DNA from 2 places in the Bacillus sp. GM2 genome. Region 2 is predicted to be linked to the other one. Evidence: riboswitches for the same ligand, from Rfam matches in the RefSeq annotation. Region 2 holds a riboswitch; the other holds the start of a gene.

Region 1 (4,361 bases), 1.9 Mb from region 2:
TACAGGAGATCATTGCGGTTCCGTTGACCAGCCCGTCAGCCCCGCTTATTTTCAGGGCTTCCCGGTAGCCTATTAAAAAGTGGATGATCGATAGGACATAACATAAGAGCATCATATAGTAAGGATTCATTTGTATACCCTCCTCTATTCGCTTTACTATATTACATTCAATAGAGGGAAAGATTATGCCTGTTTAAGTAGGAAAAAGAACAAAATATTATAGACGAAAAGATTTTCAATTACAATACATGTTTTTAAAAATATTTCCACTATAATCAAAATGAAAGATAAATTTAGGGGGTCATACAAAATGAAAAAAAGGCTGATGTCACTATTGGTCTGCATCCTGGTTTTAGTGCCGGCAGCAGGAGCTTTTGCCGCGCCGAAACAGGCCGAGCTTAAAGATTATCTTGAAGAAATAGGAATGACAGAAAAAGAATTGGAAGCCTATTTGCAGGATACATATGATGAGAGTTTAAAAGGTTTTGACTCGGTGGAAGAGTTGAAAGACTTTTTAGGGCAAAGACTGACTAAAAAGCTTTTGGCATCCTATTTGAAAGAATACGGATTGAGCGAAAAAGAAGCGGCTGACCTATTTGTTGAAAATGGCTATATGGAAAGCGGCCAAAACATTCTCGACGTGTTTATGTTTGAATACGAATTGGACGATGCGCTCTACACCGTGACATATGAAGAAGACGATTTTCAGATCGGAAACATGTTTCAAGAATTGGGTGTGGATGATCAGGAGTGGGAAAGACTCGTGAATCACCTCCGAAAAGTGCGCGATAACAATCCGAACCTTGAAAATGACTTGATGGCTCTTGGAGAACGTCTTGAAGCGGTAGCCGATTTCGAGTCTGTATCAGAGCTGTCAGCTCAGGATATCGCTGAAATGCTGTCCATTTTAAACGATCTTCAGAAGACGCTCGAAGTGAAAACGAAATATTATCTTGTTAAAGACGGAAAGAAAAAAGAAGTGTCTTTGACGACGCTTGTCAGTGCTGAAGATCTGAAGGGAGCAAGCCTCCTAGTGGAAGTATACGATCTGCAGGGCAATTTCATTTTGGATGTATTGCTGACGCCTGAAATGATCGGATCTGATTTAATTCATGACACAGGGTCGAAAGTGAAGCAAACCCAAACGGCTGTTAAACACGACGCAAAGAAATCTCATGTGAAAAAGACGGTTAAAGGTGCAAAGCTTCCGAAAACGGCCGGGCATTACGCAGAATGGTCGATCTTTGGCGCCGTTCTGATGTTTGGCGGATTGTTTATGGTCAGAAGGCTTCGAAAAGCGGCTTAACATTTTACTTCCCATTCTAAGTCTGTATAGAATGGGAAGTTTTTATAAGGAGTGAAAGGAAATTAAGGCACATCGAAAAAAGATCATCTGGCTTGCAGCCATTGCGATGGTTGCGTGCGGCGCTTATTTTACAACAACGAATGTGTTCAAGCTGATGCACGGCTACGCTCTATTTTCATTTCAGCAGATGAAAGAAGAGGAAAAGCCTGAAAAACCTCCGATTCAGACGACGAAAAAAGAAAAGACGGCAATTGATCAAACATTTGAAACCGGGGAGAAAATCGGTGATCTTGTTATTCCGAAAATCAATGCAAGGCTTCCGATATATCACGGAACAGATGAAGACGAGCTGCAAAAAGGCGTGGGCCATTTCGCAGGATCCGTTCTGCCTGGAGAAGATGACAACTCGGTTTTATCAGGCCACCGGGATACGGTTTTCCGAAAACTCGGCCGAGTGGGGAAAGGCGATCAGTTAATTGTTGAAGCTTCCTACGGAACTTTTACATACAAAGTGAAAAAGGTCCGAATCGTGGATGCGGATGACCGGACGGTGATAGTTCCAAAGCCGAGAGCGACATTGACGGTTTCCACCTGCTATCCTTTTGACTTTATCGGTTCAGCACCGGAGCGGTATATATTGGTCGCAGATTTGATTAAAACATAAAAAACAGCGGAATCTCAGGCGAATCCGCTGTTTTTTTATGTTATCTCATGTTTGTTCTGTTTTCTAGAAGTCTTGGTGCGGTTAGCAGCAGTATACAAAGGACGATTGTGCAGACAATGAAAGACGGAAGCATATACGTTCCATTATATACCAATGAATAAATCCATACCGGAGTGCCTTTAGGCGCATAGTTTCCAAAAAAGACAGCGCCGCTGATGACATGTGCGAGAAATTTCAGTCCGCTTCCAAGAAGGACGGCCAGCATAACATAGGAAATGATCTTTCCTTTTTGTTTCTCAAATGAAGCATTTCGGATCGATCCGGCAAAAAAGCCGCCGATTCCCGCGGCCGTAGGCGCGATAAAGTAATCAAGAAGAAGCTGCAGAGGATGAACAACGTAAAATCCTCCAGTGACAAATTGAAGCAATCCGGCTAAAAACCCGGTCGCCAGCCCTGCCTTGAGCCCCCATCTAAAGGAGATCAGGAAGATCGGAATCATCATGACGGCGATTGAACCGCCTTGAGGCATTTTTAAAAACATTCCGGACACCATATCAAGTATAAGTGCTATTCCTGTCATAATCGCAATTTCAATCAGCTGTACAAGTTGTTTAGATTGATTCATCATAACCCTCACTTTTGATGAACAAAGGGATACTGGACTTCTTTCCCAATAAAAAAAGCAATGCGGGGAAGGAGTAGGACAGTTTTCCACGCACTGCTTTGGATGCAATTAGAAATGACTTTGCCACATTCCTACGCCAGCATTAACTAACAGGTTCGAAGGGTCAGAACGGTCGTTCACTCTCAGCCCGGAGGCTCCCCTTGTGGTCATCAAGTTATTTAGTTATATTCTACTATACTAAAAAAAGAAACGGACGACAAGCTAATTTTTCGAAAAACTTTTGCTGAAACCCTCCAATATGTAGCAAGGCAAACATCTTTTCCTTTATAATAGAACTTATTCGTACGTACAAGATCAGTAAAGGGTTGATCTGATGGGTGAACTTACAAAATACAGCATGGTGAAAAATAAAATTAAATCGTGGATATATGAAGGCAAAGTGAAGCCGGGCGAAAAAATTCATTCGGAAAACGAATTGATGAAAATATTTGGTGTAAGCAGGCATACGATCCGGCAAGCGATTGGCGACCTTGTTCATGAAGGGCTTTTATACAGAGAGCAGGGCTCAGGGACGTATTGCTCCCACCGTCTTCAGCTTTCTGAAAAAGGAAGGGAAAGAAATAAGATGATCGGGGTCATGACGACTTACCTTTCGGATTACATTTTTCCTTCTATTATAAGAGGAATCGAATCGTCCCTGTCCAGTGAAGGATACACCCTTGTCGTCGCGAGCACCAATAATGACAATGAAAAAGAAAAACAATGCCTTGTGAATATGCTTGACAAAAAAATTGCCGGGTTGATCGTGGAGCCGACGAAAACAGGAAGCTTTAACCCGAATTTAAGTTACTATTTGACGCTTGAACAACATCATATTCCGTATTTGATGATCAACCAATTTTATCAGGAGTTAAATCCGCCCCATTTCATTTTGGATGATGAACACGGCGGTTTTATCGCCACGGAGCATTTGATTAAGCTCGGCCATGAAAAAGTGTTCGGTTTCTTTAAACAGGACGATATGCAGGGCGCCAACCGGATGAAAGGATTTATCCGTGCTTTCAGAGAAAACGGCTTGTCGTTTTACCCTGAAATGGTCGTGACGTACACAACAGAGAACAAAAAACAAAAAACGATAGCTGAAACCAGGAAGCGGCTTTCTTCATCAGACCGTCCGACTGCTATATTCTGCTATAACGACGAGATCGCGCTTATGGTGTTGGATGTCGTGAGGGAATTCGGTTTGAAGGTGCCGGAAGACATATCGATTGTGGGATATGACGACTCACACTTGAGCGAGGCATCTGAAGTGAAGCTGACGTCAGTCACCCATCCGAAAATGCAGATGGGGATTGAGGCGGCAAGATGGATGATTGCCAAAGTTGAGGGACGCAACACGGATCAGCTTGAGCATTCCACCGTCTACAAACCTGAACTGGTTGTCAGACATTCGACCGCCAAGCTGAAAAGGTAGGCTGTATAAGCTTTATCCGCCAACCAGCGTGAATGAAAATATATCCTGTTAAAAAGCTCCGGAATGAGGAGCTTTTTATTCAAGTGAAAGCTGATAGCGGAGAGTTTAATGTCATCCTCGAAGCTTCGGCCCATGTGCAGCTTTAGCAAATCGATTTTTAAAGACCGCTGTATACCTTTATATAGAAGAAAGCGGTAAGGAGAAATAAATGGCGTCAATTGCCGGCTGGTCGAGATAATCAGGAATCATCGGAGTCAAAATCATTTGATTATTATTTTTTTAAAAAAGCTAT
Region 2 (4,361 bases):
ACTTTTCCGACAGGCTTTTTGCCGATGTCTTCCGCTTTGATGCCGGCATGTGCGACGACAAGTTCGCCGTTATGCAGGATCTCATAAAGCGGGGCTTTTTCATAAAGGCGCATGAAAAGGTCTCTGATATCCTTCTGTTTATGTTTCGGAAGGTTTCTGTATTCGGCCGCCGTCGTCTCCAGCCCGTGCTGCAGCTTCACCGGATTTCCTTTGAAAAAACGGTACAGCTTATTGCAGTGATTGCCGGGCACATATCGCACAGCTCCTTCTTCAACGGCCCGTCCTACAAATTCAACAACCTCCAGCGATTTTGGCCCTCTGTCTGTTAAATCCCCGAGAAAGACAAGTGTTCTGTTTTCCGGATGAACGGGAAACCCCGATGACAGCGAGTAACCGAGCTTTTCAATCAGCGCAATCATTTCGTCATAGCACCCGTGAATATCACCGATTACATCGTATTTCATGCGTTTTCTGCCTCCTGTCTGCGTATGTATATACATTGCCCAATCCCATATATAAATAAAGCTTCAGCGACCTACGCCGGAGAAAATCAGGCATATTACTTTTTTTTCTGAGCGAGCATTGTTAAAATCGATTTTTACACCTGTGAGAAAAGAGTTCAGACGGTTCTTTTCCCACGTGAAAATGTCTAAAAAGATGTTCCTTTTATTTTTCAAAAAGGGAACGCTAATCATACCCGGAAACCGGTTTTAGAGGAGGTACCAGTTTATGGAGCACACATCTGTCTCATCTCTAGTTGTCGTACTGATTATCGCATTTTTAACGCCCATCCTGCTGCACCGTTTCAGGTTAAGCATACCGGTGGTTGTCGCTGAAATTATCATGGGTCTTATTATCGGAAAAAGCGGGTTCGATCTGGTCGCCCAGCATGATACATGGCTCGAAACTTTATCGATGCTCGGATTTATCTTTTTAATGTTTTTAAGCGGGCTTGAAATCGATTTTTCCGCATTTGAAAAAGGAAAGAAAAAGCAGCTGCTTCCGAGCGGAAAGGCAGCGCCGAATACATTTAAAACGGCTTCGGTCATCTTTATTGCCGTCTTTATTTTATCGCTCGGCCTTTCTTACAGCTTTGTCATGGCAGGATTTATTGACAACGCCTTTTTAATGACGCTGATCATTTCGACAATTTCGCTCGGGGTTGTCGTTCCGACGCTGAAGGAAGAGCGTCTCATGAAGACGAATATCGGCCAGATTATTTTGCTTGTCGCCGTTATTGCCGATCTTGTCACGATGATTCTGCTTGCAGTGTTCGCCTCAATCTACGGCGACGAAAACAGCAATATGTGGCTGCTGATGATCTTATTTGCCGCCGGCGTCGTTTTATACCTGTTCGGAAGGGTATTTAAAAAGCGGCCTTTTGTCGAAGTGCTGTCAAAAGGCACGATCCAGATCGGTACAAGGGCGATATTTACGCTGATCATCGTACTTGTGGCGCTGTCCGAGTCGCTCGGTGCAGAAAACATACTCGGCGCGTTTTTAGCCGGGGTGCTTGTATCGCTGCTTTCACCGAACAAGGAGCTCGTTCAGCAGCTCGATTCATTCGGCTACGGATTCCTCATCCCGATCTTCTTTGTGATGACAGGCGTCAAATTGGACATTTGGTCGCTGTTTGGCAATCCGAAAATTTTAGTGATGATCCCGCTTCTGTTTGTGGCTCTATTAATCAGCAAAGTCATTCCGGTGCTGTTTTTGAAAAAGTGGTATGACATGAAAACCGTGCTGGCTTCCGGTTTTCTCCTGACTTCCACGCTTTCTTTGGTGATCGCGGCGACAACGATCGGCGAGCGCATCGGCGTCATTGACGCGCAGATGTCCGGCGCGCTGATTCTGGTGGCTGTCATTACATGCATCATCACACCGACCGGCTTTAAAAAATTAATGCCGAAAACGGAAAACGAAAAAGAGAAAAAGATGATCACCTTTATCGGCGCAAATCAAATGACGCTGCCGGTCACGCTCGAACTTTCTCCGGAAGATTATCACGTCAGAATCCTGCATGTCCGGCAGGAAAAAAAGGAAGAAAAGCTGGCGGACCCGGTGTTTGATGTTGAAGTTTTGCCTGATTATGAATACGAGACGCTTCAATCATTCGGTGTTTTCCAAACGGATATACTCGTCGTCGCCACAGGCAGTGAAGAGCGCAATACAGGGATCGCGCTTTTTGCGAAGGAGCAGAAAGTCGCGAGAATTATCGCCAGCGCAGATTCTCCAGACGCCGAATCCAGACTGAAAGATAACGGAATTGATACATTCTCCATTCTGCTTTCAACAAAAACGCTGCTGCGCGCGCTTATCGAGGCGCCTGGCGTTATGAAACTCCTGACGAACCAGGATGCGTCGCTGTATCAGATCAATATGAGCAATGAGCGATTTGACGGTGTCCTGTTAAGGGAGTTTCCGTTTACGGGAGATGTCATCTTCGTCCGGATTTTCCGCGGGGTTGACAGCATCGTGCCCCACGGGGATACAAGGCTGCAATTGGGTGACAGGCTGATCGCCACCGGTTCGCGCGAATATATTGCGGAATTGAGAAAAACGCTTGGAGACTGATGCTTGACCATTTTGCAATTCGTGATAAGATAAAAGTATAAACTGAATGAACAAGAAATGTTTTCCACTAGGGGAGTCCTTGATAAGGGCTGAGATAAAAGTGTGACTTTTAGACCCTCATAACCTGAACAGGTTCAAACCTGCGTAGGGAAGTGGCACGGTATTTGAGTATGTATATATGCAAATTCCAAACCACTTTCCTTGCGGGAAAGTGGTTTTTTTATGTTCAGAATCGAAGGAGGAGCCTCGAAATGAAGTTTTCAGAAGAATGCCGAAACAGCGCTGCAAAATGGTGGGAAGGCAGTTTTGTCCATCCGTTTATTCAAGGGATTGGAGACGGCACACTTCCGGTTGATCGATTTAAATACTATGTCATGCAGGATTCCTACTATTTGACCCACTTTGCCAAAGTCCAATCCTTTGGTGCGGCATATGCTCACGATTTATATACGACAAGCCGGATGGCTGAACACGCGAAAGGCACATATGAAGCCGAGATGTCGCTCCATAGGAAATTCACCGATCTATTGGGAATCACAAAGGAAGAACTGGAGTCGTTTCAACCGTCGCCGACAGCGTATGCGTACACATCGCATATGTACCGTTCTGTCGTCAGCGGCAGCTTTGCGGAAATACTGGCCGCTTTGCTTCCTTGCTATTGGCTTTATTATGACGTCGGTGAAACGTTAAAAACGTGCAGGCCTGACAGCGCGATTTATCAAGAATGGATCGCGACATACGGAGGCGACTGGTTTAGAGAACATGTGATGGAACAGATCAACCGCTTCGATGAGCTGGCTGAAAACGCCGATGAGAAAACGCGCGCGAAGATGAAGGAGAACTTCGTCATCTCCAGCTTCTACGAATACAGCTTCTGGGATATGGCCTACCAAAAAGAAAGCTGGGCAAAAAGCGGGGTGGATCAGCTTGCATCTGCACGCGATCACCGATGACAAGCACTCTGTGGAAGAGCTAGCTGCAAAAATCATCTCGATTCAAAATGCCGTTGACTTTATCCACATTAGGGAAAGGTCAAAAAAAGTAAGCGAAATATCAAGTTTAATCGACCGCCTGGCCGAAGAAGGGGTTGATAAGCGGAAACTTATCATCAACGACAGAGTGGATATCGCTTTGTTTCATCACATTCACCGGGTGCAGCTGCCTTCACACGGCTTTTCCGTCAAAAGTGTGAGGAGCCGTTTTCCGCATTTGAAAATCGGAAAGTCCGTACATTCGCCAGAAGAAGCGGTTCAGGCTGAAACTGAAGGTGCAGATTACGTGCTGTTCGGCCACATTTTTGAAACGGACTGTAAAAAGGGCCGCAAAGGAAGAGGGGCTCTCAGCCTGGCTGAAGTGAAGAGGGCTGTAAGCATTCCGGTCATTGCGATCGGAGGTATTACCGAACAACGACTGGCGGAAGTCAAAATGGCAGACGGCATCGCCGTGATGTCGGGGATCTTTTCCCATGACAGACCGGATGAGGCGGCCGCGCGGCTTGCCTGTCTCGCGAAGGGAGATTCATATGAGAAAGCGCTATGATACGATCGTGATCGGCGGAGGCATCATCGGGACATCCATCGCTTACCATCTTGTGAAAGCGGGGAAAAAAACGGCCGTGTTTGAAAGCGGAGAAGTCGGCAAAAAAGCGACGAGCGCGGCGGCGGGCATGCTCGGCGCCCATGCTGAATGCGATAAACCCGGTACCTTTTTCGAATTTGCCAGAGCCAGCCAAAAAGCCTATCAGCGGCTGACGGGCGAATTGAGAGACATAAGCGGCATTGATATCA

Evidence for each region. Region 2 has a riboswitch for thiamine pyrophosphate ahead of tenA (thiaminase II). Riboswitches for the same ligand answer to the same signal wherever they lie in the genome.
Region 1: another riboswitch for thiamine pyrophosphate. It lies ahead of thiT (energy-coupled thiamine transporter ThiT); the one in region 2 lies ahead of tenA (thiaminase II).

The regions. Positions count from the first base shown of each region.
Region 1 is NZ_JBRKSZ010000007.1:416,783-421,143, forward strand. Features, by position in the region: gene ACVC9U_RS03050 (hypothetical protein) at 1-130, opposite strand, end outside; gene ACVC9U_RS03055 (processed acidic surface protein) at 311-1,306, shown strand; gene ACVC9U_RS03060 (class D sortase) at 1,413-1,970, shown strand; gene thiT (energy-coupled thiamine transporter ThiT) at 2,011-2,595, opposite strand; TPP riboswitch at 2,707-2,806, opposite strand; gene ACVC9U_RS03070 (GntR family transcriptional regulator) at 2,969-4,069, shown strand.
Region 2 is NZ_JBRKSZ010000007.1:2,287,012-2,291,372, reverse strand. Features, by position in the region: gene prpE (bis(5'-nucleosyl)-tetraphosphatase PrpE) at 1-464, opposite strand, end outside; gene ACVC9U_RS12705 (monovalent cation:proton antiporter family protein) at 730-2,574, shown strand; TPP riboswitch at 2,634-2,742, shown strand; gene tenA (thiaminase II) at 2,826-3,527, shown strand; gene tenI (thiazole tautomerase TenI) at 3,502-4,113, shown strand; gene thiO (glycine oxidase ThiO) at 4,097-4,361, shown strand, end outside.